DNA from 2 places in the Streptomyces coelicoflavus genome. Region 2 is predicted to be linked to the other one. Evidence: predicted binding sites of a transcription regulator. Region 2 holds the regulator's gene; the other holds the start of a gene.
What was found. The regulator HrcA, encoded in region 2, represses chaperone genes, less so after heat shock. The targets are predictions, from matches to a motif close to TTNGCACTCNGNNNNNCNGAGTGCNAA.

Region 1 (15,119 bases), 2.3 Mb from region 2:
TTCAAGACGCAGGACGGATTTCAACTGGAGGCCCTGATCGCGCCAAATGGCCAGGCGCACCTGAGCATCACGACTCCCTGCGTGGAGAAGTCCGAAGTTTCGCAGCCGACCAGTAAGCCGAGCGGCCCTGATTACTCGAAGAAGGAGCTACCCTCCCCAAATGTGGAGTCGACGTTCTGGTCGAGCGAGGCACCCCTCTGAATGGGATACACGCCATCCTCACCTTCGACGTGGCGGCCCTGGATGAGAGCGCTTCAGGCAAACTGATGGATTTCTTCGACAAACCGACTGGCACCAAGCGCCCTCAGGGCAGCGTAAACCCGCTTCCCGCAACCGATGTCATCCATGCACTGTTGACGCTTAGCAACGCCAATATGCCATTCCGTGCACGGAAAGCCTCACCAAGAGAAAAGGCCGACTTGGTTGCAGAGTGTGAAGTCCCCAGGGCGGGTGTAACCGTCAGAACTCAAATGCTCATCACGACAGTACGGACGCGGCAACGCGCCAGCAGTCTATCGGCAATGGGAGTCTCAGCTCGACTCCGAGGGACGCCGCCACAGGATCGAGGTGTTTCGCTTCGATACGCGTGAGGTGACGGATCCCTTGCGAGACACAGTGCTGGACGCTGGTTGGACTTGGCGGGGAGTGCTCAAGCTCTGACCTTCCCTCACTGAGCGTTTTCAACGAGGCTCGCAGTCTCAGCCCGTCATCACGACTTGAGGTTGGGTGTCACGGTCTGTGTGCTGACCACCGAGCGGCGCTGGGCCCAGGTGGAGGTACAGCCGACGGCGGCAGCGAGACGCCTTGCAAGGAGGTGGTCCTGGTCAAGCCGCGCCCGACTGCTCCGACCACTCCGACCGCTACCAGCGCCGTCCCGGCCTCCTTGCTGCCGTCGCGCATGGTGAATTCGAGGGCCGAGTTGCTGAACCCGACCGTGGACCTGTAGGCGTACCTGAGCTCGGACCAACCCTCCGGTGCCCTGCTGACGAGCCCTTGAAGGGCCTCTCGGCACATGCCCAAGGTCGGTGTACCAGTTTAGGCGGGGGCGATTATCGGGACAGGGGGTTCACGGGGCAGATCACTGCCAACTCCTTCATGCAGCGGGAGTTCGGGAAGAAGCTGATTGAGAAAGCGCGATTGATACCGAGCCGCCGCAACCTCTGCCTTCACCGCTGTCGGGACGCCCCGCGCACCCTACCGCCCGGTCAACACCGTCGATATGGGCCTTGAGCGGGCAAGTTGCCTCGTGTGAGTGAACGCCCGTCAGCGAAAGCTTTCTTCACTCAACGCAGCCCGCACTTTATCGCGCCCCCGCGCGCCTTCACCCAGTTCTCGCACGACCTCATCCGGCATTCCCGGCTCTCCTCCGACGCCGTTCGCCTCCTGACCTGGCAGCTCTCCCATCTGGGCGAGCAGCTAGAGCGCTTTGGCCTCGCTCAAGGGCACGTTGGAGACGAGCTGTTGGGTGACCCAGAGCCCACCGGCCCCCTGGAGCCGCCGTTCGTGCACGAATCCCTCGTCCTTGAGCTGCCGCTTGGCCCGGGTGAAGGCGCAGCCACCCCGTGGGGCCTGCGGAGACGATCACCACCGAGCGCGTCGCACCGGCGCAGCTCGGCGTTCGGCAGCCGCGCTCCGTCCGTCAGGAAGGCGGAGTCCTCGTAGTGGCGCAGGGCGGCGCGGGCGAAGTGGTGTTCTTCTGAATTCACCGGCACGGCACGGATCTCAGGGCGCACGTCACCCGGATGGCCCAGTTCCGGATCCTGGGCGGGGGCGTCACCCGAACGTGTGGTCTATCCCCGTCTGCCCCTGGCGAGGGACCGCTGCGACTTAGCGTCGGGTGGCTGCGCCCGCAGCGGGCGGGAGGTCGCAGGTTTCGGCGAGGGAGAGGGCGGCATCACGTGAACGCGGGCACTGGTGACGGAGGCGGACTGTTCGTCGACGGCGCCGACGGGGAGCGTACGGGCAGGGTGAAGGCGGGCCGGGGCCTGGGGGCGGTGACCGGCGGGGGGACGGTGATGTTCTCCGACGCTCCGGGCGGTGGGAGTGGGGCTCCGTCGGCGGTATCGATCTCCGGCGGTCCCGGTGCCGTCGGGGTCGCCGAATCCGGGGCCGCCTCCGTCCCGCTCGCCCGGCCCGCCCCGCGTCCCGGGCCCGGTGGCGTCCCTGCCAAGTCCCGGAAGGCTCGGAAGGCGGGACGATGGGCGAAGGTCGCGCAGCGGATCGTGCCGGACGACCTCCAGCCCGACGCGCTGCGTGTGGAGCTGACCGAGCTCGGGGACGCGTTCCGCGCCTACCAGCGGCGGCCCGAGCCGGACCTCGCCGTCCTCGCTGAACTCCACGACCGCAAGGCCCGCGCCTTCGCCTCGTGGGCCGACGTCACCGGCGACGCGTCCCTGCGGGAGGAGGCGGACCGGGCCGCGACGGCGGCGCGGACGACCCGCGAGATGGACGCCCACCGGCGCGGCATCCTGCTGGACGGTGAGGGGCCGGTGGTCGAGCGGCTGCTGACCCGGGGCCAGGGCGTCCATCTCCGCAATGTGCTCGAGCACGTACGGGTCGGCTCCCCCCGCCCCGAGGCCGAGGCCCGGCTCGCGGTGCTGATGATCACCCTGCGGGCCGCTCGCGCCGGTACCGGGAACGTCACCGGGCAGGACCTCGGCGGCTGGTTGCAGGGCGACGCCGAGCGGGTGCTCCAGGAGCTCGTCGACGTGGGCTGGCTGCTGCTGCCGGAGGACGTCACCGCCGACGACGCGCTGACGTCCCGGCCCGAGGAGCCCACCCAGGTCACGGTGCCCACGCTGATCCCCACGCAGCCCCGCCCGTTCTTCTTCGGCAAGGTCACCAGGGCGCGGCTCTCGGGGTGGGCCCAGAAGGTGGTGGGCGACCGGAAGCTGCGGAAGAAGAAGGCCGCGGCTGCCACCAGGCTCCTCGCGGTGTACACCGCGGCCCACAGCCGTCCCGACGGGTGTCTCGGAGGCGCCGACGAGGACGCCGGTCTGGCGCTGGACGAGGTCGCCCAGTTCTGCGGCCTGCGCCCCGAGGACGTCGCCGAGCAGGCGGGGCTGCTGGTCGCCGCCGGCTGGCTCGCGGCGGAGGCGGACGCCGCCGACGGGCGGCTGCGGGGCCGGCTGGCCGAGCGCGTACTACCGCTGAGCGGACTGCTGTGACGGCTCGTCACTGAGCAACGTCAGGGCAAGCGCCCCCAAGGGGCGCGGGGAACTGCGCGACCAGCCACAACGGCGCCGCACCCGGCTACGAACCCGACAGGGCAGACGCGCCCCCGGCACGGCGCCCAAAAGCAACGGTGCCCGGCCCCCCGCAGGGGACCGGGCACCGTTCGCTCAGCTCAGCGCAGCGCTCAGTGGGCGTGCCCGTGGCCGTGGCCCGCGGCGGCCGGCTCTTCCTCTTCCTTCTTCTCGACGACCAGGGTCTCGGTCGTCAGCAGGAGGGAGGCGATGGAGGCGGCGTTCTCCAGGGCGGAGCGGGTGACCTTCACCGGGTCGATGACGCCGGCCTTGACCAGGTCGCCGTACTCGCCGGTGGCGGCGTTGAAGCCCTGGCCCTTGTCGAGCTCGGCGACCTTGGAGGTGATGACGTAGCCCTCCAGGCCGGCGTTCTCGGCGATCCAGCGCAGCGGCTCGACGGCGGCGCGGCGGACGACCGCGACACCGGTGGCCTCGTCGCCGGTCTTGCCGAGGTTGCCCTCGAGCACCTTGACGGCGTGGACCAGCGCGGAGCCACCACCGGAGACGATGCCCTCCTCGACCGCGGCGCGGGTCGCGGAGATGGCGTCCTCCAGACGGTGCTTGCGCTCCTTCAGCTCCACCTCGGTGGCGGCACCGACCTTGATCACGCACACGCCGCCGGCCAGCTTCGCGAGGCGCTCCTGGAGCTTCTCGCGGTCCCAGTCGGAGTCCGTGTTCTCGATCTCGGCCTTGATCTGGGCGATGCGGCCCTGGACCTCGTCGCGCTTGCCGGCACCGTCGACGATCGTGGTGTCGTCCTTGGTGACGGTGATGCGGCGGGCGGTGCCGAGCACCTCGAGGCCGACCTGGTCGAGCTTGAGGCCGACCTCCTCGGAGATGACCGTGGCGCCGGTGAGGACGGCCATGTCCTGCAGCATCGCCTTGCGGCGGTCGCCGAAGCCGGGGGCCTTGACGGCCACCGCGTTGAAGGTGCCGCGGATCTTGTTGACGACGAGGGTGGAGAGCGCCTCGCCCTCCAGGTCCTCGGCGATGATCAGCAGCGGCTTGGAGGCGTTGGCCTGGATGACCTTCTCCAGCAGCGGCAGCAGGTCCGCGATGGAGGAGATCTTGCCCTGGTTGATCAGGATGTATGGGTCGTCGAGGACGGCCTCCATGCGCTCCTGGTCCGTCACGAAGTACGGCGACAGGTAGCCCTTGTCGAAGGCCATGCCCTCGGTGAAGTCCAGCTCCAGACCGAAGGTGTTGGACTCCTCGACGGTGATGACACCGTCCTTGCCGACCTTGTCCATCGCCTCGGCGATCAGCTCGCCGACCTGCTGGTCCTGGGCGGACAGCGCGGCCACGGCGGCGATGTCGGACTTCTCGTCGATCGGGCGGGCGGTGGCGAGAAGGTCTTCCGACACGGCGGCGACGGCCGCGTCGATGCCCTTCTTCAGCAGCGCCGGGGAGGCACCCGCGGCGACGTTCTTCAGGCCCTCGCGCACGAGCGCCTGGGCGAGCACGGTGGCGGTGGTGGTGCCGTCACCCGCGATGTCGTTGGTCTTGGTCGCCACCTCCTTCACCAGCTGGGCGCCGAGGTTCTCGTACGGGTCCTCGACCTCGACCTCGCGGGCGATGGTGACGCCGTCGTTGGTGATGGTGGGGGCGCCGAACTTCTTGTCGATGACGACGTTGCGGCCCTTGGGGCCGATCGTCACCTTCACGGTGTCGGCGAGCTTGTTGACGCCGCGCTCGAGGGCGCGACGGGCGTCCTCGTCGAACTTCAGGATCTTCGCCATGGGAGCGTGAGCCCTCTTCCGGAAATCTTGGGGTTATACGGCAACTGCGCCCCCGACGCCCGGCTTTTTATGGTCGCGGGAGCCAGGGGCGCAGCTGGAAAGCAAGGTGCTTCGGTGAAGTGAAGAGCTACTTGAGAGCTGCTTCTACTTCTCGACGATCGCGAGCACGTCGCGGGCCGAGAGGACGAGGTACTCCTCGCCGTTGTACTTCACCTCGGTGCCGCCGTACTTGCTGTAGAGCACGACGTCGCCGACGCTGACGTCGAGCGGAAGGCGGTTGCCGTCCTCGAAGCGGCCCGGGCCGACGGCCAGGACGACGCCCTCCTGGGGCTTCTCCTTGGCGGTGTCCGGAATGACCAGGCCCGAAGCCGTGGTCTGCTCGGCGTCGAGCGGCTGGACCACAATGCGGTCCTCGAGCGGCTTGATGGCAACCTTGGAGCTGGTGGTCGTCACGATCCGACCTCCCCCTTCGGAGATCTCACGGGGTTAACTGTCTGAGGTGGCGACCAGGTGGATCCGTCGTCGCGGGTGCCGGACCTGCCCGTCGCGTAGTTGGCACTCTCCAGTGGGGAGTGCCAGACCCGAGACTATGACTGCGATTAGCACTCGGTCAAGCGGAGTGCCAATGCCGGCGGCGCGTCGGCGGGGTTTTCGGGTGAACGCCGGTTTGTGGAGGCACCCTGCGTGGGTGTGGGCGTCGCTGGGGGCTGCCGCCCCCGGGCCCCCGCATCGGCCCTGAACGGGCCTTGTCCTCGAGCGCCGGACGGGCCGGATGATGCCGACCGGCGTCGAGAGGTCACGGGTCTGCGGCAAGAAGTCAGACGTAGTCCTCCAAGTTGCCCACCCTCAGCCCCTGCTCCTCGATCGTGTCCAGCAAACGTTCCGTGCGGGCCGTCAGGTTCGTGGCCGTCGGGTGGTCCGGGTCCACGGCGATGACGTCGCCGGGGTGGAGGCGGTGGTCGCCGCGGGTGTAGGTGAGGTCGCCCGCGGCGTCGAGGGTGGCGCGCCACAGGACCAGGGCGGTGATGCCGCAGTCGGCGGCGGCGCGCAGGGTCGTGGTGTCGTACGTGCCGTGCGGCGGGCGGAAGAGGTGGGCGCGGACGCCGAAGCGGGACCTGAGCTTGGTCTGCTGGCCGCAGATCTCGGCGCGCTGGCCGGCGTAGGGCAGGCCGCGCAGGGAGCGGTGGTCGAGGGTGTGGTTCTGCAGGCTCGCGCCGAACGGGCGCAGCCGGGCGAGGTCGCCGTACGCCGGTCCGGCGACGGTGTCGGTGAGGAACAGGGTGACCGGGAGCCGGCGTTCGCGGATCAGACCGGTGAGGGCGGGGTCGCGCTCGGCGCTGTCGTCGTAGGTGAGGAAGACGACGGGGTCGTCGGTGCGGACGTGGTCCACGACGGGCGGCAGCCGACGGCCCCGGTCGGCGTCCTGGGCGGGGTCCCCGGCCGCCGCCGCGTGCTCGGCGGGGGCGGCGGCGAGCCGGTCGCAGGCGGTGAGCGGGAGCAGCAGGAGCAGCGGGAGCAGGAGGGCGGCCGGGGCGGCGGCCGGGCGGGACCGCCCTCGCCTCACAGGTAGTCCTCCAGGCGGGCCACCGCGTATCCGTCGGCGGTGATCCGGTCCAGGAAGCGGCGGACCATGTCGGTCATGGTGCCGTCCCAGTCGTTCTCGCCCCGGAAGTGGGTCAGGACGATGTCACCGGGGTGCAGGTCCTGGTCCCACTCGCGGTACTCCCAGTGGTCGACGTACACCTCCTCGCTCCAGATCGGGGCGTACTCGATCCCGCAGGACTTGGCGGCGCGCAGGGTGTCGCGGTTGTAGTTGCCGTACGGCGGTCGGAAGAGGGTGGGGCGCTTGCCGTAGTGCTTCTCCATCACGTCCTGCATGCCGCAGATCTCCCGCTTCTGGTCCTCGTAGGAGAGGCCGGGGAGGTAGGGGTGGCTCAGGGTGTGGTTGTTGAGGGTGACGCCGCGGGCCTGCATCTTCTTGAAGTAGCCGTAGTCGTCCTTGATCTCCTCGTCGGCGAGGAAGACGGTGTACGGGATCTTCAGCTCGCTCATCATCTTCAGGAACGCCGGGTCCTTCTCGGCACCGTCGTCGATGGTGAGGAAGACGACCTTCTCCTTGGTGGGGACCGTGGTGAAGACCGGCGGGAGGCCGTCCTCCTCCTGGCCGTCGACCTCGAAGCCCTCGCGGGCCTTGATCTCCGGCTTCTTCTCGGGGGGCGCGGGGGCCGTCAGCGGGACCTTCTTCAGGTCCCAGCGCTTGGCGGCGGCGGCCAGGGCGGCCCGCGCCTCGCGCGCCTCGGCCGCGGCGCCGGCCGCGCGGGCCTCGGCGGCCTCCGGGCCCTGCCGGCCGGCGGCGCCCCCCTCCCCGTGGCCGTCGCCCTGCGCACAGCCGCCGGCGAGGGCGGCGACGGCCAGGACGGCGGTCGCGGTCACCGCGCGCCGGCGGAGTGCGGGACGAGGTGCCCGGGACACGCGACGTGACGCGCGACGCGACACCCGACTTTTGTCATTTTGTACGACTTCTCGCATGGTGCCGGATCCTCGCAGTCCCCGACCGCCGAACCCGGCCCGACACCGCGCCGGAGGCACACCGTCCACCGACTGGCCCACAATGAGTCGGTGAACGACCTGGACTCCCTCCTCGCCCTGCTCACCCCCGAAGGCCGCGCGCTCCTCGACGAGGTGCGCGACACCGACCCCGCCCGGGAGTTGGCGGTCGCCACCCGGCTGCGGCGCGCGCATCCCGCCGGGCTGGTGTCGGCGGCGCTGGGGCAGGCCCGGCTGCGGCAGCGGGCGGTGGCGAAGTTCGGGGCCGAGGACGCCGGGCGGATGTTCTTCACTCCGAACGGGGTGGAGCAGTCGACGCGGGCGAGTGTGGCGGCGTACCGGGCGGAAAGCCTCCGGGCGCTCGGGGTGCGGTCCGTCGCCGACCTGTGCTGCGGGATCGGCGGCGACGCGATCGCGTTCGCCCGCGCCGGGATCCGGGTCCTCGCCGTCGACCACGACCCGGTCACCGCCGCGGCGGCCCGCGCCAACGCCGAGGCGCTCGGGCTCGCCGACCTGATCGAGGTGCGCGAGGCCGACGTGACGGAGGTGGACACGGCCGGGTACGACGCCGTGTTCGTCGACCCCGCCCGGCGTTCCTCCAAGCGCGGCCGGATCTTCGACCCGGAGGCGTACTCCCCGCCCCTGTCCTGGGCCGTGTCCGCCGTGCTCGGGGCGCCGCTCGGCCTGCTGAAGATCGCGCCCGGCATTCCCCACGAGGCGATCCCCCCGGAGGCGACGGCCGAGTGGGTCTCGGACGGCGGGGACGTCAAGGAGGCCGTGCTGTGGTTCGGCCCGGACGTGACGCCGGGGGCGCGGCGGGCGACGCTGCTGCCCGCCGGGGCGGGGATCTACGCGACGCCCGCGACCATGCTGCCGGACCCCGGAGCCCGTCCGGTCGGGCGGTACCTGTACGAGCCGGACGGCGCCGTCATCCGGGCCCACCTCGTCGCCGAGGTGGCCGAGGACCTGGACGGCGGGCTGATCGACCCGACCATCGCCTACGTCACCGCCGACGAAGCGCACCGCACGCCGTACGCCACCGCCTACGAGATCACCGACCGGCTCCCGTTCAACGTCAAGAAGCTGAAGGCGCTGCTGCGGGAGCGCGGGGTCGGCACGCTGACCGTGAAGAAGCGGGGCTCGGCGGTCGAGCCGGAGGAGCTGCGCAAGAAGGTCAAACCGCAGGGGCCGAACGCCGCGACCGTGTTCCTGACGCGGGTCGCGGGGGCGCCGACGATGCTGATCGGGCACCCCGTCCGGTAGGCAGCTAGCGGGCCTCCGCCTCCCGCGCCCGGCGCCGCAACAGTGCGCTTTCGCGGGCGTTGCGGGTCAGGGCGGCGGCCCGTTCGAACTCCTCGCGGGCCTCGGCCGTGCGGTCCAGGCGGAGCAGGAGGTCGCCCCGGACGCTGGGGAGCAGGTGGTAGTCGCGCAGGGCCGGTTCTGCGGCGAGGGCGTCGACGAGGGCCAGGGCGGGGGCCGGGCCCTCGGCCATCGAGACGGCGACGGCGCGGTTGAGTTCGACGACCGGGGACGGGGCGCGGGCCGCGAGCAGGCCGTAGAGCGTGGCGATGCGCGGCCAGTCGGTCTCCTCGTAGGTGAGGGCCGTCGCGTGGCAGGCGGCGATCGCGGCCTGGAGGGCGTACGGGCCCGGACCTCCGGCGCCGGTGGCGGCGTGGGCGTGGCCGAGGGCGGTGATGCCGCGGGCGATGAGCAGGCGGTTCCAGCGGCGGCGGTTCTGGTCCCGCAGCAGCACCGGCTCGCCGTCGGGGGCGGTGCGGGCGGCGGTGCGGGAGGACTGGAACTCCAGCAGCGCGGCCAGGCCGTGGACCTCGGGTTCCTTCGGCATCAGGGCGGACAGGACGCGGGCCAGGCGCAGGGCGTCCTCGCACAGGGCGGGGCGGAGCCAGTCGTCGCCGGCGGTGGCCGCGTAGCCCTCGTTGAAGATCAGGTAGATGACCTCGAGCACCGAGCCGAGGCGGGCCGCGCGGTCCGGGCCGTACGGCACCTCGAAGGCGACGTTCTTCCTGGCCAGGGTGCGTTTGGCGCGGACGATGCGCTGCGCGACGGTGGGTTCGGGTACGAGGCAGGCGCGGGCGATCTCGGGTGTGGTCAGGCCGCCGAGCAGGCGCAGGGTCAGGGCGATGCGGGCCTCGGCGGACAGCACCGGGTGGCAGGCGGTGAAGACCAGCCGCAGCAGGTCGTCGTCGATGTCCTCGGGGTCGGCGGGCTCCTCGGGCGGGGGCGCCGAGACGGGCAGGTCCCGGCCGAGCTCGGCGAGCTTGCGGGCGTAGGTCTCCCGGCGCCGGATCAGGTCGACGGCGCGGCGGCGGGCGGTGGTCATGAGCCAGGCGCCCGGGTTGTCGGGCACGCCGTCCCTCGGCCACTGCTCCAGGGCGGCGACCAGGGCGTCCTGGGTGAGTTCCTCGGCGATGCCGACGTCCCGGACGAGCCGGGCGACGCCGGCGATCACACGGGGCGACTCGAGCCGGAAGACGGTTTCGAAGGCCGCGGTGGGCTGTGCTTCCACAGCCCACCATGCAACACCCTCGGGGCGCCGGGACAAAGCGGGAACCGGGCCCCGCGTCGGCTCAGCCCTCCATCAGCTCGCGGACCTCGCAGGTGACCGTCCAGTGGTCCTCGTGCACCTTCAGGAACCGCTTGGTCCACTCGACCGCCTCGGCCCGGTCCTTGGCCTGGAGGAGGGAGTAGCCGCCGACGACCTCCTTGGTCTCGGTGAAGGGGCCGTCGGTGACGGAGAGCTGTCCGCCCTCGTAGTGGACGCGGGTGCCCTGACTGGTCGGGGTCAGGCCGGCCGTGTCCAGCAGGACGCCGGCCTTGGTCATCTCCTCCATCAGCTTCTCCATCCGCTGGATCAGCTCGGGGCTGGGGCCACCGGCGAGGTCGTCGGACTCCTCGATGCGGATGAGGGACAGGTAGCGGGGCATGGTGGCTCCTCGGGTGGTTCTGCCGCCGGGCTTCTCCCGGCCTCTCACCCTTGCGTCGAACGGGCCGGCCGCGGATCGACACCCGCCGGGAGAATTCTCCGGGACGTCCCTCAGCGCAGCGATTCCCACAGCTCCGCGGCGTCCGGCTGGTCCGCCACGACCCGGTTGGGGTCGGAGGGGGCGGGCAGCACCGGCATCGTCAAGGTGCGTACGTCGTCCGCCTCCAGGCCGCCGAGGCTGCGGCCCAGGTTCATCAGCTCGCCCAGCGAGTCGAGGCCGGTGTCGGTGGTGAGGCTGCCGGTGAGGGCGTCGGCGACCTGGTAGAGGCGCGCGGGATCGGTGAGCAGGTCGGTGGCCGAGACCTGCTCGAGGAGCGCCTTGACGAGCTTGTGCTGGAGTCCTATCCGGGCGAGGTCGCTGCCGCCCTCCAGTCCGTACCGGGTGCGGGCCAGGCCGAGGGCCTCGGTGCCGTCGAGGTGGTGGGTGCCGGCGTCCAGGTGCAGGTGGCTCTTGTCGTCGTCGATGTCGACGTCCGTGGTGACGGTGACCCCGCCGAGCGCGTCGACCAGGTCGGCGAAGCCGGAGAAGTCGACCTCGACGTAGTGGTCCATGCGCACGCCGGTCAGCGACTCGACGGTCTTCACGGCGCAGACCGGCCCGCCCAGTTCGTAGGCCGTGTTGAACATCGCGCCGCTCGCCGCCCTGGTCGTGCCGCCGGACGGCAGCGGGCAGGAGGGCCGCTCGACGAGGGTGTCGCGCGGGATGCTGACGACGGTGGCTGCGGTGCGGCCCGCGTCGAGGTGGACGACCATCGCCGTGTCCGAGCGGGCTCCCCCGCTGTCGCCGCCGCCCAGCTCCCGGTTCTCCTCGCCGCTGCGCGAGTCGGAGCCGAGGACGAGGAGGTTCAGGGCGCCGGTGGGCACCGGGGACGCGGAGGGCGAGGCGGAGGGGACGGTGACGGGGCGCGCGGGGCGGTCGTCGCCGAGCGCGCCGTTGATGTCGACGCTCTTGATGTTGCCGTTCAGGTGCAGGTAGGCCCAGCCCGCCGCCCCGGCGCCGAGCAGCAGGGCGCCGGTCAGGGCCAGGCCGGCCGCCCTGAGCCCCTTCCGGCGGCCGTCCCGGCCGTCCTGCCCGCCCCGCGCCGCCATGCGTCAGCTCCCGCCCTGCCCGTCCCGTTCGCGTCCCCACCGAATGCCCCGCCGGAAGGAACATAAGTCCGAATTATTGAAACTGGAACAGGTGAGCCGGACTTCTGCGGAAATTCTCAGACTGGCGGCTTGTCACTCCCGGGGCGACGCCGTACTGCTGCGCACCTCCAGGCTGGTGGCCAGCTCCACCCGGGTCGCGGTCGGGGAGCCGTCGTCCCGCCCGAGGTCCAGCACCAGCCGGGCCGCCGCCTCGGCCATCTCCATCAGCGGCTGCCGTACGGTCGTCAGCGGCGGCCCCACCCAGCGGGCCACCGGCAGGTCGTCGAACCCGACCACGCTCAGGTCCTGCGGGATGCGCAGCCCCAGCTCGCGGGCGGCCTCGTACAGCCCGAGCGCCTGGAGGTCGTTGCCGGCGAAGACGGCGGTCGGCCGGTCCGGGCGGCGCAGCAGTTCCAGGCCCTGCCGGTAGCCGGCCTCGTGGTGGAAGTCGCCGGTCACGATCAGGCCGGGGTCGACCGGCAGCCCGGCCGTCTCCAGGGCGGCCCGGTAGCCGTCGACGCGGGCGCGGCTGCACATCATGCGGGTGGGGCCGCTGATGGCGCCGATGCGGGTGTGGCCGAGGTCGACCAGGTGCCGGGTGGCGGCGAGGCCGCCCTGCCAGTTGGTGGCGCCGATGGACGGCACGTCGGCGCCGGGGTCGCCGGCCGGGTCCATCACCACGAACGGGATGGAACGGCTGGTGAGCAGCGCCCGCTGGGACTCGTCGAGGCCGGACAGGACGAGGATCACGCCGTGCGGGCGGCGGGCGGCGACCTGGTCGGCCCAGGTCCGGCCGGGTGTGAGGCGGCCCGCGCTCTCGGAGAGCACGACGCTGAGCCCCGTGTCCCTGGCCACGTTCTCCACGCCCCGGATGACCTCCATCGCCCAGGCGCTCTCCAGCTCGTGGAAGACCAGGTCGATCAGGGGCGACCGGGTCGACTCGGCCCGCCTGCGCCGGTAGCCGTGTACACGCAGCAGCTCCTCGACGCGGGCCCGCGTCGAGGGGGCGACGTCGGCACGGCCGTTGAGCACCTTCGAAACAGTCGGTGCGGACACACCGGCCTCACGCGCGATCTCGGCGAGGGTCGCGGTCTGCGCGGACCGCTTTCGCGTCGGGGTTTCAGCGGGCTGCGGGGATGTCATGGCGGCGATCGTAACCCCATGGGGCCGCATGACGAAGGGGTCGCCTCAGCAAGCTCTCCGGAACATTCGCCGGGATACCCGAATCATTCGACCGACCGGTCTGCCTCACCGCGGGCCGACCGGCTCTCCTCGCCCTCGGCCGACCGCCTCTCGTCGCCCTCGGCCGGCCGGCCCGTGTCACCGTCGGCCGACTCGAACCGCCAGCGGTGCACCGCGCGCGCCACCAGACCCTCGTCCGGTTCGGGCAGCTCCGGGAGTTCGGCGTCGTACGGGGCGTCCCACCAGGTGATGACGAGGACCCGGTCCTGCGGGGCGCGCAGGGTCTCCCGACGGGCCGGGGTGCCGGCGAGCGGCTGTGCCCGGGCCCAGGCCAGCAGCTCCGCGCCCCGGCCGGGAAGCGCCCGCGCCTCCCACATCAGCGCGACGGTCACGAGTACAGGTTCTCCTTGCTCACTTCGTGGACGTGATCGTGGCCGTGGTGACCGTGACCGGTGCCGTGGTCGTGCGTGTGGCCCTGTCCCGGCACGTGCGGTTCCGTGACCGGGAGGGAGGAGTCGGCCGACAGGTCCCAGTCGGAGGCGGCCCGGTTGCGGGCGACCATCTCGGCGCCGAGCGCGGCCACCATGGCGCCGTTGTCCGTGCACAGCTTGGGGCGCGGCACCCGCAGCCGGATCCCGGCCGCCTCGCAGCGCTCCTGGGCCAGGGCCCGCAGCCGCGAGTTGGCGGCCACGCCGCCGCCGATCATCAGGTGGTCGACGCCCTCGTCCTTGCAGGCCCGCACCGCCTTGCGGGTCAGCACGTCCACGACCGCCTCCTGGAAGGAGGCCGACACGTCGCGCACCGGCACCTCCTCCCCCGCCGCCCGCTTCGCCTCGATCCAGCGGGCCACGGCCGTCTTCAGACCGGAGAAGGAGAAGTCGTACGCCGCGTCGCGCGGGCCGGTCAGACCGCGCGGGAAGGCGATCGCGTTCGGGTCGCCCTCGCGCGCGTACCGGTCGATGACCGGGCCGCCGGGGAAGCCCAGGTTCAGCACCCGGGCGATCTTGTCGAAGGCCTCGCCGGCCGCGTCGTCGATGGTGGCGCCGAGGGGGCGGACGTCCGAGGTGATGTCCGTGGACAGCAGCAGGGACGAGTGCCCGCCGGAGACCAGCAGGGCCATCGTCGGCTCGGGCAGCGCGCCGTGTTCCAGCTGGTCGACGCAGATGTGCGAGGCGAGGTGGTTGACGCCGTACAGGGGCTTGCCGAGCGCGTAGGCGTACGCCTTCGCCGCCGAGACGCCGACCAGCAGGGCACCCGCGAGGCCGGGTCCGGCGGTGACGGCGATGCCGTCGAGGTCGCGCGCGCTCACCCCCGCCTCCTTCAGGGCGCGGTCGATCGTCGGCACCATCGCCTCCAGGTGGGCGCGGCTGGCCACCTCCGGGACGACGCCGCCGAAGCGGGCGTGCTCGTCGACGCTGGACGCGACGGCGTCGGCCAGCAGGGTGGTGCCGCGCACGACACCGACGCCGGTCTCGTCGCAGGAGGTCTCGATCCCGAGGACGAGAGGCTCGTCGCGTGAGTCAGCCATGGTTGTCGGTTCCTCGTTCGGTTCCCGGTACGGAGGTGGAGGGGTCGGTCAGGCGCATCACCAGGGCGTCCACGTTCCCCGGCTGGTAGTAGCCGCGTCTGAAGCCGATGGGCTCGAAGCCGAAGCGCTCGTACAGCCGCTGGGCGCGGGTGTTGTCCACCCGGCACTCGAGCAGCACCTCGGCGCACTCGAAGTCGGTCGCCGCGCGCAGCAGCTCGGTCAGCAGCCGCGCCCCGAGCCCGGTGCCCCAGTGGTCGCGGGCGACGGCGATGGTCTGCACGTCGGCCTGCTCGCCGGAGGTGACCAGGCCCGCGTAGCCGACGACCCGGCCGTCGTCCTCGGCGACCAGGTAGCGCCGGGAGGCCCCCGGACCGCGCGCGTGGGCCAGCTCGGACCAGAACATCCCCCGGGACCAGGCGTCCTCCGGGAACAGCTCGCGCTCCATGAGGAGCACGGGGTCGATGTCCCACCAGCGCATCTCGCGCAGCGCGGCGGGGGCGGACTCGGCGGTGGCTGGCTCGGTCACTTCGGGGTGACCACCTTGTAGTTCTTGGGGACCTGGGCGTCGGGCCTGCGCAGATACAGCGGCCGGGGCGCGGGCAGCTCCTCCCCCGCCGCGAGCCTCTCGGCGGCCAGCCGGGCCAGGGCGGCGGCGGACACGTGCTCCGGCTCGTGCGCCCGGGGGAAGGTGTCCGGGTACAGCAGCGCGCCCGCGCCGACGGCCGGGAGGCCGGCCACCTGCCCGG
Region 2 (15,119 bases):
GTCACCCCCATACCCTATGCAGGGGCGCGGCCCGCCGACAGAGGTTTGGATCACTTCACGGCCGTGGGCCCGTCCGCCTACTTGCCCTCGACCGGCCCGCAGTGCGGGTCGTCCGGGCACCAGATCGTCCGGGTGACGGTCACGGTGGGCCCGGGCCGGTCCGGCGAGGGCCGGTTGGCGGGCGGGGCGCTGGTGGCGTCGCAGTTGCCCAGCCCCTGCACCCGGAACCACTCCTTGCCGTCCACCTTCGCGGTCAGGTTCCCGCGCACGCAGGCGCCGTCGACGACCTTGGTCACCTTGCCGTCGACGGTGATGTCCTTGCCGTCGTCCGTCCGGCCCTCGCAGTGCACGGAGGCGACCGCGTTCTCGCTCGCCGGGGCGGTGGTGCCCTTGTCGCCGTAGGAAGCGGTGCAGGTGAGCCAGCGCACCTCCGCCTTCTGCCGTTGCAGTTCGCGGGTCACCGTCTGGTCGGTGGTGTACGCCACCGTCGCGGAGCCGAGTCCGCCCGGTTCGCACGCCACGGCCCCGCCGACGGCGACGGCCGCACCGACGACCACCGGAGCCATGCGCCGAATCCGCCTCATTTCCCACATGAAGGGCAGCGTCCCACCGTCCGGGGGCCGGAGGTAGGGCGCATACGGCCACTCCTCACTACCGTGGGCGCCATGGGCAACGACCGCAGGCAGCGCCGGCTCGTCGTGGACGAACGCACCACCTGGCTGTGGAGTCACCGGCAGAAACGGGGGCGCGACGGCGTCTGGCGGGACGCACTGACGCTCTACCGGGACGGGGTCCGCGTCCGGTTCGTCCTTCTCGCGGGCGCGCCCGACTCCGGCCGGTACACCTCGGAGGGCGACTACTGGTACGAGGGCTGCGTGGCGGACGGCCGCGGCAACCTGCTCAACCTGCGCGAACCCGGTGTCGTACGGGCGTTGGTCGAGGAGGCCGGGCGGCGGGGGCTGCTGCCCGGGCCCAGGGGCCGGCCGGTGGAGCTGGACGGCTGGGAGCTGTTCCCCGCCGTGGTCGCCGCCACCGACGGCTGACCGGGGCCGTCACAGAACCGGACCCGGCGCCGTCACAGAACCGGACCCGGGGCCGTCACAGGACCGGACCCGGCACCGTCGCAGGACCGGACCCGGCACCCGTCAGAGGCCCGTCGGCTTTCGGCGCCGTCAGGACCAGCGGCCCGTACGGGTCAGGAGTACGGCGGTCGCGGCGGTGCCCGCGGTGGAGGTGCGCAGGACGCTGCGGCCCAGGCGGTAGGGGCTCGCACCGGCCTCGGCGAAGAGCGCCAACTCCTCCGGGGACACGCCCCCTTCGGGGCCCACGACCAGCACGATGTCGCCGGTGGCGGGGAGTTCGGCGGCGGACAGGGGCGCGTCGCCGCTCTCGTGGAGTACGGCGGCGAAGTCGGCCTCGGCCAGAAGTGAGGCAACCTGCTTGCTCGTCGCCGCGTCCGCGACGTCGGGGAAGCGGACCCGGCGGGACTGCTTGCCGGCCTCCCGGGCCGTCGCCCGCCACTTGCCGAGCGCCTTCAGGCCGCGCTCGCCCTTCCACTGCGTGATGCACCGGGACGCCGCCCAGGGCACGACCGCGTCGACGCCGACCTCGGTCATCGTCTCGACGGCCAGCTCACCGCGGTCGCCCTTGGGCAGGGCCTGCACGACGGTGATACGGGGCTGCTCGGCGGGCTCCTCGCGCACCCCGCCCGGGACGGTGACGACCAGGCGGTCCTTGCCCTCGGCTGCCTTCACGACGCCCTCGGCCCAGTGGCCGCGTCCGTCGGTGAGGACCACGTCCTCGCCCGTCCGCAGCCGCTTCACGGAGACGGCGTGGCGTCCCTCGGGGCCGTCGAGGACGTACTCGCCCGCGGGCAGGTCCTGGGGCCGCAGGGAGTCGACCACGAACACCGGTGCCGTCATCGGCCGCCGCCTCCCGCCTGGTAGCCCGTCAACCCCGACAACGCTGTCCCGGCGGCGGCGAGTTCGGCCGCCAGCACCTCCACGAGCTGTCCGGCGGGCAGCTCCCGGGCCATCCGGTGACCCTGTCCCGCCCACAGCGCCAGGCCCTGCGCGTCGCCCGCCTTCGCCGCCGCCTTGCGCACCGGCGAGGTGAGGTGGTGCACCTCGGGGTAGGCGGCGGGGGCGTAGGGGCCGTGCTCGCGCAGGAAGCGGTTGACCAGGGCGCGGGCGGGGCGGCCGGAGAAGGCGCGGGTGAGTTCGGTGCGGACGAACAGCGGGTTGGTCAGCGCCTGCTTGTGCAGGTCGTGCGCGCCGGACTCGGGGGTGGCGAGGAAGGCGGTGCCGAGCTGGGCCGCGCTCGCGCCGGCCGCGAGGACCGCGGCGATCTGGCCGCCGCGCATGATGCCGCCGGCGGCGACGATCGGCAGGCCGACCGCCTCCCGGACCTGGGCGACCAGCGACAGCAGCCCGGTGCCCGAGCCGCCGGTCTCCGGGTTGTCCCGGTGGGTGCCCTGGTGCCCACCGGCCTCGGCGCCCTGCGCGATCACCGCGTCGGCGCCGGACTGCTCGACGGCCCGGGCCTCGTCCGCGGTGGTGGCGCTGACCAGGGCGAAGGTCCCCACGCGGTGCAGGGAGTCGACGACCTCACGGCTGGGCACGCCGAAGTGGAAGGACACCACCGGTACGGGGTTGTCGAGGAGTACGGCGAGCTTGGTGTCGTAGCCGTCGTCCCGGCCGCTGTCGGGGTCGCCCAGCTCCGTCTCGTACCAGGCGGCCTCGCCGGCCAGCTGGTGGGCGTAGACGTCGACGGCGGCGGGGTCGGCCGTCTCCGGCTGCGGGAGGAAGAGGTTGACGCCGAAGGGGCGGCTGGTCAGTCCCCGCAGATGCTTGATCTCCTGGTACATCCCGTCCGCGGTCTTGTACCCGGCGGCCAGGAAGCCCAGCCCGCCCGCCTCGCACACCGCGGCCGCGAGCTGCGGCACGGAGACGCCGCCCGCCATGGGCGCCTGCACGATCGGGTAGGGGAAGAGATCGGTCAGTGCGGAGGACATGACGGCATGTTGTCACGTCCTCCGCACAAGTCCGAATCCGGGCTTCCGTTGGCATACGCCAGGAGCATCCGCATCCCGGAGGGACCTCAGCGCCCGTTGAACGCGTCCTTCAGCCGCGAGAACAACCCCTGCTGCCCCGGCTGACTGTGCCTGCCCGGGGGCGACCCCCGGACCCCCGGCAGACCCCGGCCGCCGCCCGCACCCGCGCAGCAAACCGACGCCCGCCAAGCTCTCCGTCAGCGCCCGTTGAACGCGTCCTTCAGCCGCGAGAACAACCCTTGCTGCCCCGGCTGGAACTGCCCCGTCGGGCGTTCCTCGCCGCGGAGCTTGGCCAGCTCGCGCAGGAGGCGTTCCTGTTCGGGGTCGAGCTTGCCCGGGGTGGTGACCTCGACGTGGACGATGAGGTCGCCGCGGCCGCCGCCGCGCAGGTGGGTGACGCCCCGGCCGTGCTTCGGGATCGACTGGCCGGACTGGGTGCCCGGGCGGATGTCGACCTCCTCCATGCCGTCGAGGGTCTCCAGCGGCACCTTCGTGCCGAGGGCCGCCGCCGTCATCGGGATGGTGACCGTGCAGTGCAGGTCGTCGCCGCGCCGCTGGAAGGTCGAGTGGGGCAGCTCGTGGATCTCCACGTACAGGTCGCCGGCGGGACCGCCGCCGGGGCCGACCTCGCCCTCGCCCGCGAGCTGGATCCGGGTGCCGTTGTCGACACCGGCCGGGATCTTCACGGTCAGGGTGCGACGGGAGCGGACCCGGCCGTCGCCCGCGCACTCGGGGCACGGGGTGGGGACCACGGTGCCGAAGCCCTGGCACTGCGGGCAGGGCCGCGAGGTCATGACCTGGCCCAGGAAGGACCGGGTGACCTGCGAGACCTCGCCGCGGCCGCGGCACATGTCACACGTCTGGGCCGACGTGCCGGGCGCCGCGCCCTCGCCGTTGCAGGTGTTGCAGACGACCGCGGTGTCGACCTGGATGTCCTTGGTCGTGCCGAAGGCCGCCTCGTCCAGCTCGACCTCGATGCGGATCATCGCGTCCTGGCCCCGGCGGGTGCGCGAGCGCGGCCCGCGCTGCGACGCCGTACCGAAGAACGCGTCCATGATGTCCGAGAAGTTCCCGAAGCCGCCCGCGCCGAAGCCGCCGGCCCCGCCGCCGCCCGCCTGCGAGAGCGGGTCGCCGCCGAGGTCGTAGACCTGCTTCTTCTGCGGGTCCGACAGCACCTCGTAGGCGGCGTTGATCTCCTTGAACCGCTCCTGGGTCTTCGGATCGGGGTTGACGTCCGGGTGCAGCTCGCGGGCGAGCCTCCGGAACGCCTTCTTGATCTCGTCCTGGGAAGCGTCGCGGCGCACGCCGAGTACGGCGTAGTAGTCCGTGGCCACCTACGACTCCGCCAGGATCTGTCCGACGTACCGTGCCACTGCGCGTACCGCTCCCATCGTTCCCGGGTAATCCATGCGGGTCGGTCCGACCACGCCGAGCTTGGCAACCGCCTCGCCGCCCGAACCGTAGCCGACCGACACGACGGACGTTGAGTTGAGTCCCTCGTGGGCGTTCTCGTGACCGATTCGGACGGTCACGCCCGGATCCTTCGCCTCGCCGAGCAGCTTGAGGAGCACGACCTGCTCCTCAAGGGCTTCCAGCACCGGCCGGATCACCAAGGGGAAGTCGTGCCCGAAGCGGGTCAGATTGGCGGTGCCGCCGATCATCAGCCGCTCCTCGTTCTCCTCGACCAGCGTCTCCAGGAGAGTGGAGAGCACGGTGGAGACCGTACCGCGATCCTCGGCCTCGAAGGGCTCCGCCAGATCTTCCACCAGAGCCGGCACATCCGTGAAACGGCGCCCCGCGACCCGGCTGTTGAGCCGCGCCCGCAGATCGGCCAGCGACGCCTCGCCGAACGGCGCCGGGCAGTCGACCATCCGCTGCTCGACCCGGCCGGTGTCCGTGATCAGCACGAGCATCAGGCGCGCGGGCGCGAGCGAGAGCAGCTCCACGTGCCGCACCGTCGAGCGGGTCAGCGACGGGTACTGCACGACGGCGACCTGCCGGGTCAGCTGCGCGAGCAGCCGCACCGTGCGGGCCACGACGTCGTCGAGGTCGACGGCGCCCTCCAGGAAGTTCTGGATGGCACGCCGCTCGGGCGCGGTCATCGGCTTGACGCCGGCCAGCTTGTCGACGAAGAGCCGGTAGCCCTTGTCGGTCGGGATGCGCCCGGCACTGGTGTGCGGCTGGGCGATGAAACCCTCGTCCTCCAGGGCCGCCATGTCGTTGCGCACGGTGGCCGGGGAGACGCCGAGGTTGTGCCGCTCGGTGAGAGCCTTGGAGCCGACCGGTTCCTCGGTGCCGACGTAGTCCTGGACGATGGCGCGCAGCACCTGAAGCCTGCGTTCACTGAGCACTCGCGCACACCTCCAGCTTCGTCCGCCCGTTTCGGCCTGTCTGGCCCGCCTTGACCTGTCTGCCCTGGCACTCACGGCTCGCGAGTGCCAGACTTCCCCGGCCCAGTGTACGGCCGTGGGGTACGCCCCCGGCAAGGCCGTGACGATGCCGTTAGCGTCGTCGCCGTGACGGTGACTTGGGAAGAGCTGGGCTGGGAGCGGCTGGCGGAGGGTGTGAGGCGGTGCCGGCTGCCGGGCTGGGACTGCACGACGGGGCTGGTGCTCGGCTCGGACGCGGCGCTGATGGTGGACGCGGGGTCGAGCCTGGCGGAGGGCGCCCGGTTGCGGGAGGCGGTGCGGCGGCTCGCCGGGCGGCGTGTGACACATCTCGCGCTGACCCACCCGCATTTCGACCACGTCTTCGGCGCGGCGGCGTTCACGGACGCGGAGGTGTACGGCGCGCACGGCGCGACGGGCGCGGGTGCGCTGTTCGCGCCGGGCGGACAGGGGCGGGAGGCGCTGCGCGCGGACGCGGTGGCGGAGGGGCTGGACGCCGGGGCGGCGCGGGAGGCGGCCGAGGCGCTCTCCCCTGTCCGGCACGAAGTCCGGGGCGAGCACCCGCTCGACCTGGGCGGTGGACGGCAGGTCCTGCTGGCCGACGTGGGCCCGGGGCACACCGGGCACGACCTGGCGGTGCTGGTGCCGGGCTCCCCGGATGTCCTGTTCTGCGGCGACCTGGTCGAGGAGTCCGGCGAGCCGCAGGCGGGCCCCGACGCCGTACCGGCGCGCTGGCCTGCCGCACTGGACCGGCTGCTGGAGCTGGGCGGTTCGGACGCGCTGTACGTCCCCGGTCACGGAGCGGTGGTGGACGCGGCGTTCGTCCGGGCCCAACGGGACGCGCTGGCCGCCCGGTTCGGCGTGTCGCGCTGATCAAGGCGCGGGCGTTTCTCGTATCGTCGGCAGAATGCGCCAGTACTCCGCCGACCTGACCCCTCCGTGGAAGAAACCGCAGCCCGTCCCCGAGGTGCCGGCCGATCCCGGCCTGGTGGTGGAGGAGCCCGGCACCGGGTTCTGCGGCGCGGTGATCCGCTGCGAGGCGGGCACGGTGACCCTGGAGGACCGCTTCGGCAAGCACCGCGTCTTCCCGCTGGAACCGCGCGGCTTCCTGTTGGAGGGGCGGGTGGTGACGCTGGTGCGGCCGTCGTCGTCCTCCGGTCCGGCACGCTCCGCCCCCTCCCGTACGGCGTCCGGTTCGGTCGCCGTCCCCGGCGCACGGGCGCGGGTGGCGCGCGCCGGGCGCATCTACGTCGAGGGGCGGCACGACGCCGAGCTGGTCGAGAAGGTCTGGGGCGACGACCTGCGCATCGAGGGCGTCGTCGTGGAGTACCTGGGCGGCGTGGACGACCTCCCGTCGATCGTCGCCGACTTCGCCCCCGGCCCCGACGCACGGCTGGGCGTCCTGGTGGACCATCTGGTGCCGGGTTCGAAGGAGTGGCGCATCGCGGAGGCGGTGACGAGCGAGCACGCGCTGGTCGTGGGCCACCCGTACATCGACATCTGGGAGGCCGTGAAGCCGGCGTCGGTCGGCATCGACGCCTGGCCCCGGGTGCCGCGCGGTCAGGACTGGAAGACGGGGGTCTGCCGGGCCCTGGGCTGGCCGTCGGAGAACACGGGCGCGGTGTGGCAGGCGATCCTGGCGCGGGTGAGCTCGTACAAGGACCTGGAGCCGGAGCTGCTGGGGCGGGTGGAGGAGCTGATCGATTTCGTGACGGCGTAGGACCCCGGCTCTTCTCAGCCGGGACGCCGCTCTTCTCAGCCCCTCCGGCGTTTGAGGAGCGGGGGTCCGGGGGCAGCGCCCCCGGGGTCGGGACGGGAAGGGGCGGCGGGGCGAGAAGAAACCCCGTCAGTCCACCAGGTCCCGCACCACCGCGTCCGCCAGCAGTCGCCCGCGCAGCGTCAGCACCGCACTCCCCGCCTCGTACGGCCCTTCCTCCAGCAGCCCCTCCGACAGCGCCCGCCGCGACGCCGCGAGCCCCGCTTCCCGCAGCAGCGACAGCGGGACGCCCTCCCGCAGCCGCAGCTCCAGCAGGATGCGCTCCACCCGCCGGTCCTCGTCCGTGAGGACCTCGCGCCCCGCGCCCGGCGACTTCCCCGCCGCCAGTGCGCCCGCGTAGGCCCCGGGATGCTTCACGTTCCACCACCGCACGCCCCCCACGTGGGAGTGCGCGCCCGGTCCCGCGCCCCACCAGTCGGCGCCCCGCCAGTACAGCTCGTTGTGCAGGCAGCGCCCGGCGTCGGAGGTGGCCCAGTTGGAGACCTCGTACCAGTCGTAGCCCGCCGCGGACAGGGTCTCCTCCGCGATCAGGTACCGGTCGGCGTGCACGTCGTCGTCGGTCATGGGGACCTCGCCGCGCCGGATGCGCCGGGCGAGCTGGGTGCCCTCCTCGACGATCAGGGCGTACGCCGAGACGTGGTCGGGTCCGGCGCCGAGCGCGGCGTCCAGGGAGGCGCGCCAGTCGTCGTCGGACTCGCCGGGGGTGCCGTAGATCAGGTCGAGGTTGACGTGGTCGAAGCCGGCCGCGCGGGCCTCGGCGACGCAGGCCTCGGGGCGGCCGGGGGTGTGGGTGCGGTCCAGGATCTTCAGGACGTGCTGCTTGGCGCTCTGCATGCCGAAGGAGATCCGGTTGAAGCCGCCCTCGCGGAGGGTCGCGAGGTACGCCGGGTCGACCGACTCCGGGTTGGCCTCCGTCGTGATCTCCGCGTCCGGCGCCAGGCCGAACTCGTCGCGGATCGCCCCCAGCATCCGCACCAGGTCACCGGCGGCCAGCAGGGTGGGCGTACCGCCGCCGACGAAGACCGTGCGCACCTCGCGGGGGTCGTCGCCGAGCACCTTGCGGGCCAGGCGGACCTCGTCGACGAGCGTGTCGGCGTAGTTGTCGCGGGAGGCGAGGACGCCGCCGGTGCCGCGCAGCTCGGTCGCGGTGTAGGTGTTGAAGTCGCAGTAGCCGCAGCGGGTCGCGCAGTACGGCACGTGCAGGTAGAAACCGAGGGGGCGGTCGGCGGCCCCGGCGAGCGCGGACGCGGGCAGGGCACCGTCGGCGGGGACGGGCTCGCCGTCGGGGAGTGCGGAGGGCATGCCTTCCATTGTCCCGCACCCGGCCGGATCCCCCGTCCGGCGCAGTCCCCGGCCCGACCGGTCCCCTGCCCCGGCCGAATCCCCGAGCCGGCCTGAAGCCGCGCCCGCCCGCTCACTGCGCCTGGAGCACCAGCAGGGCCAGGTCGTCCTCCGGGGGCCGGGGCCCGAACTCGTGCACCAGCCGCCGGATCCGCTCGGCGACCAGCTCGGCGTCCAGGCCCGTGCAGCCGGCCAGTGCCTCGGCGAGCCCGTCGTCGTCGTCGAACTGGCGGGAGCCGCTGCGCCGCTCCGTGACCCCGTCCGTGACGCACAGCAGGGTGTCGCCGGACCGCAGCTCGAAGGTCTCGCTGACGTACGTCGCGTCCTCGACGACGCCGAGCAGGGTCTGCGGGCACGCGACGGCGGACACCGTGCCGTCGGGCCCGAGGAGCAGCGGCAGCGGGTGTCCGGCGGACGCGAGGGTGCAGCGGACGCCGCCGTCGAAGGGGACCAGCTCGCCGTAGAGCAGGGAGAGGAACCGGGTCTGCGGTCCGTCGCCCGGGGCAACCGGTGGGCCTCCGGCGGCGACCAGGGCGCGGGCGGCGGCGTCGGCGGCCTCGGTGGCGTCGTCGAGGAGGAGCTGGTTGAGGCGGTCGAGGACGTCGGGGACGCCGTACTGCTCGCGGGCCAGCAGCCGCAGCCAGGGCCGGGCGAGCCCGATGACGACGGCGGCCTCGGGGCCCTTGCCCTGGACGTCGCCCACGGCGAAGCACCAGCGGCCGTCGCCGGCCGGGAAGAGGTCGTAGAAGTCGCCGCTGGGGCCGCCCTTGTCGCGCGGTTCGTAGACGAGGGCGCTGCGCACGCCGGGGATCTCCGCGACGGCGCCGGGCAGCAGGCCGCGCTGGAGCACGGCGCTGATGGTGGCCTGCCGGGCGTACTGGCGGGCGGCGCCGATGGCCAGCGCCACCCGGCGGCTGAGATCCTCGACCAGCCCGGTGATCTCGTCGGGGAAGCCGGGGAAGCCACTGGCGTCACAGGTGTCCGGGCCGGCCGGGCTGCCTTGGGCGCTCGGGTCGCCCGGGTCGCCCTGGGCTCCCAAGGCATCCCCGGTGCCCTGGGTGCCCGGGACGCCCGCTGGGTCGGCCCGTCCGATGACCAGGGTGCCCAGTGGCCGGCCGCCGGCGACCAGGCGGTAGGCGAGCGCGGTGCCGTGCGTGCCGAGTGCCTCGCCGGGCCAGGGGTGGCCGACGGGGCCCGAGCGCCACGGGTCGCGCGGGCGGGGCGGCTCCTTTTCCAGGGCCGCGCGCAGTTCGTCGAGGTGCCCCTCGCCCGCGTGCCACACGCGGGCCAGCCGGGCGCCGACGGACGCCCCGGAGTCGTCGCTCCAGGCGCCCCGGCCCAGGGTCTCGTCCTCCAGCCACACCCCGCACCAGTCGGCGAGCCGGGGCACGATCAGCTGGCCGGTGAGCGAGGCCACCAGGTCCTCGTCGAGCTGCCCGGCCAGGAGGTCGGAGGCCTCGGCGAGGAAGGACAGGGCGCCGCGGCCCAGCCACTCCCGGTCGCGGGAGCGGCGCCGGCCGGGCCTTCCGGGCAGCGCACCGGACGCGCCGTCCGGGCCGCCGGGGGCTCCCGGCTCCGGCTCCGCCGTGCCCGTGGACGGCGTTCCCCGACGCCCTGCGGCGCAGGCCTCGGCCCGCTCCGCGCTCCCGGCCGGCTCGACCGCCTCCACGCCCGGCCGGACGGCCGCGCCCTCGCCGACCCCACCATCGGCACCGGCCCCCGCACCGCCACCGCTGCCCACACCGGCACCGGCCCCCGCACCGCCACCGCTGCCCACACCGTCGGCGGGCTCCGTGCCGGGGGCCGGCAGCCGCGCCCACACCGTCTTGGTGCCCGGGCGGTAGGTGATGCCCCAGGACTCCGCGAGCGCGGCGACGAGCCGCAGGCCGCGCCCGTACTCGGCGGGCTCGTGCGGTGTCTCGTGGTCGCCGCCCCTCGGAGCACGGGAGGGGTGCCGGTCCGCGACCTCGACGACGAGGGTGCCGGTCGCCTCCGCCCGCAGGCCCACCTCGACGTCGGTGCCGGCGTGCACGACGGCGTTGGTGACCAGCTCACTGACGACGACCAGGGCGTCGGCGACGAGGTGCTCGGTCAGGCGCTCCGTGCCGGGCAGGCCGAGCGCGGACCAGTCGGCGAGCGCGTCGCGCGCCATCGCGCGGGCGGCGCCCGGCGCCAGGGAACTGCCGAGCAGGGTCACGCGCGCCCGCGCGCACTCCTCGAAGCCCTCGCCGAAGCCCTCGCCGAAGGAGCCGCCGCCAGAGCCCTCGGCCGATGCCTCGGCGGCGCGCGCGGGCGCCGCGCCGGCGCGGGAGACGGTCTCCCGCTGCGTCGGAATGGCCCCCATGGACGTCTCCCCGGGCAGTTCGTGCGAATTCCTCACACTCGATGCCGACAGAGTGACAGACCGGCCCAGTCCATAAGCGCGGAGTTACCGAAGTGGGCCGCGATGGGTGAGAACCGTGCTAGGCGAACATTCGAAGACGGCCGGAATCCGAACGGAAACCGGCCGTCTTCGAACATCTGCCGCGCGAACGGCGGCGGGCAGCGCACCTCATGGGGCTGCGGGCAGCCCTGGCGGCTACGCCTCGCGTGAGCCCTCGTACATCTCCTCGATCAGGTTCTTGTACTCCCGCTCCACCACCGGCCGCTTCAGCTTGAGGCTCGGGGTGATCTCGCCGTGCTCGACGTCGAGGTCGCGGGGCAGGAGGCGGAACTTCTTGATGGTCTGCCAGCGCTGGAGGCCCTCGTTGAGCTGCTTGACGTAGCCGTCGACCATCTCGACGGTCGCGGGCGCCGCGACGATCTCGGCGTACGGCCTGCCCTCGAGACCGTTCTCCTTGGCCCACCCCGTGATCGCGACCTCGTCGAGGGCGATGAGCGCGGTGCAGAAGTTCCGGTCGGCGCCGTGCACCAGGATGTTGGAGACGTAGGGGCAGACCGCCTTGAACTGGCCCTCGACCTCGGCCGGCGCGATGTACTTGCCGCCGGACGTCTTGATGAGGTCCTTCTTGCGGTCGGTGATGCGCAGGTAGCCGTCGGGCGACAGCTCGCCGATGTCGCCGGTGTGGAACCAGCCGTCGGACTCGAGGACCTCGGCGGTCTTCTCGGGGAGCTTGTGGTAGCCCTCCATGATGCCGGGGCCGCGCAGCAGGATCTCGCCGTCCTCCGCGATGCGCACCTCGGTGCCGGGCAGCGGCTTGCCGACCGTGCCGGTGCGGTAGGCCTCGCCGGGGTTGACGAAGGAGGCGGCGGAGGACTCGGTGAGGCCGTACCCCTCCAGGATGTGGATGCCGGCGCCGGCGAAGAAGTAGCCGATCTCGGGGGCGAGGGCCGCCGAGCCGGAGACGCAGGCGCGCAGGCGGCCGCCGAAGGCCTCGCGGATCTTGGCGTAGACGAGCCTGTCGGCGACGGCGTGCTTGGTGCGCAGGCCGGCGGGGGCGCTCGCGGTGCCGGTGCGCTTGAAGTTGTCCTGGGTGACCTTGGCGTACTCGCGGGCGATCTCCGCGGCCCACTGGAAGATCTTGTACTTGGCCCCGCCGCCCGCGCGGGCCTTGGCGGCGACGCCGTTGTAGACCTTCTCGAAGATGCGGGGCACGGCCGCCATGTAGGTCGGCTGCACGACCGGCAGGTTCTCGATGATCTTGTCGACGCGGCCGTCGACGGCGGTGACGTGGCCGACCTCGATCTGGCCGGAGGTCAGCACCTTGCCGAAGACGTGGGCGAGCGGCAGCCACAGGTACTGCACGTCGTCCTTGGTGCACAGGCCGGTCGCGGCGATGGCCTTCGCCATGTACGCCCAGTTGTCGTGCGGGAGGCGGACGCCCTTGGGCCGGCCGGTGGTGCCGGAGGTGTAGATGAGGGTGGCGAGCTGGTCCTTGGTGAGCGCGCCGACCCGCTCCTTGATCAGCTGCGGGTCGGTCTCCAGGCGGGCCGCGCCCCGGCGCTCCAGGTCGTCGAGGGTGAGGATCCAGTCCTCGGAGGTGTCGGCGCCGGCCGCGTCGATCACGACCACGTGGGTGAGGTCGGGCAGCTCGGCCCGCTTCTCCCTCGCCTTGGCCAGCTGCGCGGCGTCCTCCGCGATCAGCACCCGGCTCTCGGAGTCGGAGAGGATGTACGCCGATTCATCGGCGTTGGTCTGCGGGTAGACGGTGGTCGTCGCCGCGCCGGCGCACATGATGCCGAGGTCGGTGAGGATCCACTCCAGCCGGGTGGAGGCGGCCAGCGCCACCCGCTGCTCCGGCTGCACGCCCAGCTCGACCAGGCCGGCCGCGATCGCGTAGACCCGCTCGGCGGCCTGCGCCCAGGTCAGCGACTGCCAGTCGTCGGGGCCCTCGCCCGAGGCCGGCGGCACCGGGTAGCGGTACGCCTCGGCGTCCGGCGTGGCGGCCACCCGCTCCAGGAAGAGTCCCGCCACGGAGGGCGGACGGTTCTCGATCAGTGTCTGTGTGTCGCTCACGACATCCTCCGGGCCCGCGACGGTGCGGCTGGCTGTTGCGGCTGGCTCGTTGCGGCTGGCTCAGGTGCGGCTGGATTCACTCTCGGGCGGTTGTTCGGGCCGTGGTCAAGCGGCGCGTCGGACTGTTGCCCGATCACTTGTTTAACTCACGAGTAACTAAGGGGCAGGCATCAGGGTAAGGGGCGACCGGCCCCGACGTAAGAGCCCGCGCCCTGTCATTTCCTACAGAGGCCAGCCCGTGACATGCGAAGAGACCCGCCGCACTTTCGTACGACGGGCCCCTCGGTGTCCGTTTTGGCCGGACTCGGCGTGCGGCGCGGCGGCTACTTCTTGCCCTTGCCCGACCCCGCGCTGTCGTCGCTGGACAGCACCGCGATGAAGGCCTCCTGCGGAACCTCCACGGAACCCACCATCTTCATCCGCTTCTTGCCTTCCTTCTGCTTCTCCAGCAGCTTCCGCTTGCGGGAGATGTCACCGCCGTAGCACTTGGCGAGGACGTCCTTGCGGATGGCGCGGATGGTCTCGCGGGCGATCACCCGGGAGCCGATGGCGGCCTGGATCGGCACCTCGAAGGCCTGGCGCGGGATCAGCTCGCGCAGCTTGGCGACCAGTCGCACGCCGTACGCGTACGCCGCGTCCTTGTGGGTGATCGCCGAGAAGGCGTCCACCTTGTCGCCGTGCAGCAGGATGTCGACCTTGACGAGGCTGGAGGTCTGCTCGCCGGTGGGCTCGTAGTCGAGGGAGGCGTAACCGCGCGTCTTGGACTTCAGCTGGTCGAAGAAGTCGAAGACGATCTCCGCGAGGGGCAGGGTGTAGCGGATCTCCACCCGGTCCTCGGAGAGGTAGTCCATGCCGAGCAGGGTGCCGCGCCGGGTCTGGCACAGCTCCATGATCGAGCCGATGAACTCGGTCGGCGCGAGGATCGTGGCGCGCACGACCGGCTCGTAGACCTCGTTGATCTTGCCCTCGGGGAACTCGCTCGGGTTGGTGACCTCGACCTCGGTGCCGTCCTCCATCACCACGCGGTAGACCACGTTGGGCGCGGTGGCGATGAGGTCGAGGCCGAACTCGCGCTCCAGGCGCTCCCGGATCACGTCCAGGTGGAGCAGGCCGAGGAAGCCGACGCGGAAGCCGAAGCCGAGGGCGGCGGAGGTCTCCGGCTCGTAGACCAGGGCGGCGTCGTTGAGCTGGAGCTTGTCCAGCGCCTCGCGCAGCTCGGGGTAGTCGGAGCCGTCCAGCGGATACAGGCCGGAGAAGACCATGGGCCTGGGGTCCTTGTAGCCGCCGAGCGCCTCCTCGGCGCCCTTGTGCTGGCTGGTGACGGTGTCGCCGACCTTGGACTGGCGGACGTCCTTCACGCCGGTGATCAGGTAACCCACCTCGCCGACGCCGAGGCCGTCGGCGGAGAGCATCTCCGGCGAGTTGGTGCCGATCTCCAGCAGCTCGTGCGTGGCGTTGGTGGACATCATCCGGATCCGCTCGCGCTTGTTGAGCTGGCCGTCGATGACACGGACGTACGTCACGACACCGCGGTAGGAGTCGTAGACCGAGTCGAAGATCATCGCGCGGGCGGGGGCGTCCTTGACGCCGACCGGGGCCGGGACCTCGGCGACGACCTTGTCCAGCAGCGCGTCGACGCCGAGGCCGGTCTTGGCGGAGACCTTGAGCACGTCGTCGGGGTCGCAGCCGACCAGGTTGGCCAGCTCCTCGGCGAACTTCTCGGGCTGCGCGGCCGGCAGGTCGATCTTGTTCAGCACGGGGATGATCGTGAGGTCGTTCTCCATCGCCAGGTAGAGGTTGGCGAGGGTCTGGGCCTCGATGCCCTGGGCGGCGTCGACGAGGAGGATGGTGCCCTCGCAGGCGGCCAGCGACCGCGAGACCTCGTAGGTGAAGTCGACGTGCCCCGGGGTGTCGATCATGTTGAGGATGTGCGTGGCGCCGTCGTCGTGGGACGGGGCCCACGGCAACCGCACCGCCTGGGACTTGATCGTGATGCCGCGCTCGCGCTCGATGTCCATGCGGTCGAGGTACTGGGCGCGCATCTGCCGCTGCTCGACCACACCGGTCAGCTGGAGCATCCGGTCGGCGAGCGTGGACTTGCCGTGG

Region 1: a site for HrcA is predicted at 5,584-5,610, ahead of groES (co-chaperone GroES). Genes of this name have one in related genera too.

Annotation. Positions count from the first base shown of each region.
Region 1 covers NZ_CP108218.1:3,314,171-3,329,289, forward strand. Annotated here, with positions in the region: gene OHA99_RS14485 (hypothetical protein) at 1-201, shown strand, start outside; gene OHA99_RS14490 (hypothetical protein) at 1,899-3,167, shown strand; gene groL (chaperonin GroEL) at 3,359-4,984, opposite strand; gene groES (co-chaperone GroES) at 5,129-5,437, opposite strand; gene OHA99_RS14505 (polysaccharide deacetylase family protein) at 5,802-6,548, opposite strand; gene OHA99_RS14510 (polysaccharide deacetylase family protein) at 6,545-7,513, opposite strand; gene OHA99_RS14515 (THUMP-like domain-containing protein) at 7,604-8,794, shown strand; gene OHA99_RS14520 (RNA polymerase sigma factor) at 8,799-10,058, opposite strand; gene OHA99_RS14525 (YciI family protein) at 10,120-10,476, opposite strand; gene OHA99_RS14530 (LCP family protein) at 10,587-11,624, opposite strand; gene OHA99_RS14535 (LacI family DNA-binding transcriptional regulator) at 11,757-12,806, opposite strand; partial or broken gene OHA99_RS14540 (hypothetical protein) at 12,983-13,237, opposite strand; gene tsaD (tRNA (adenosine(37)-N6)-threonylcarbamoyltransferase complex transferase subunit TsaD) at 13,234-14,373, opposite strand; gene rimI (ribosomal protein S18-alanine N-acetyltransferase) at 14,366-14,899, opposite strand; gene tsaB (tRNA (adenosine(37)-N6)-threonylcarbamoyltransferase complex dimerization subunit type 1 TsaB) at 14,896-15,119, opposite strand, start outside.
Region 2 covers NZ_CP108218.1:5,632,465-5,647,583, reverse strand. Annotated here, with positions in the region: gene OHA99_RS25130 (S41 family peptidase) at 1-11, opposite strand, end outside; gene OHA99_RS25125 (hypothetical protein) at 78-566, opposite strand; gene OHA99_RS25120 (hypothetical protein) at 666-1,043, shown strand; gene OHA99_RS25115 (16S rRNA (uracil(1498)-N(3))-methyltransferase) at 1,173-1,922, opposite strand; gene OHA99_RS25110 (nitronate monooxygenase) at 1,919-3,013, opposite strand; gene dnaJ (molecular chaperone DnaJ) at 3,250-4,386, opposite strand; gene hrcA (heat-inducible transcriptional repressor HrcA) at 4,387-5,403, opposite strand; gene OHA99_RS25095 (MBL fold metallo-hydrolase) at 5,569-6,312, shown strand; gene OHA99_RS25090 (DUF3097 domain-containing protein) at 6,347-7,159, shown strand; gene hemW (radical SAM family heme chaperone HemW) at 7,286-8,518, opposite strand; gene OHA99_RS25080 (SpoIIE family protein phosphatase) at 8,631-10,901, opposite strand; gene OHA99_RS25075 (AMP-dependent synthetase/ligase) at 11,136-13,013, opposite strand; gene lepA (translation elongation factor 4) at 13,337-15,119, opposite strand, start outside.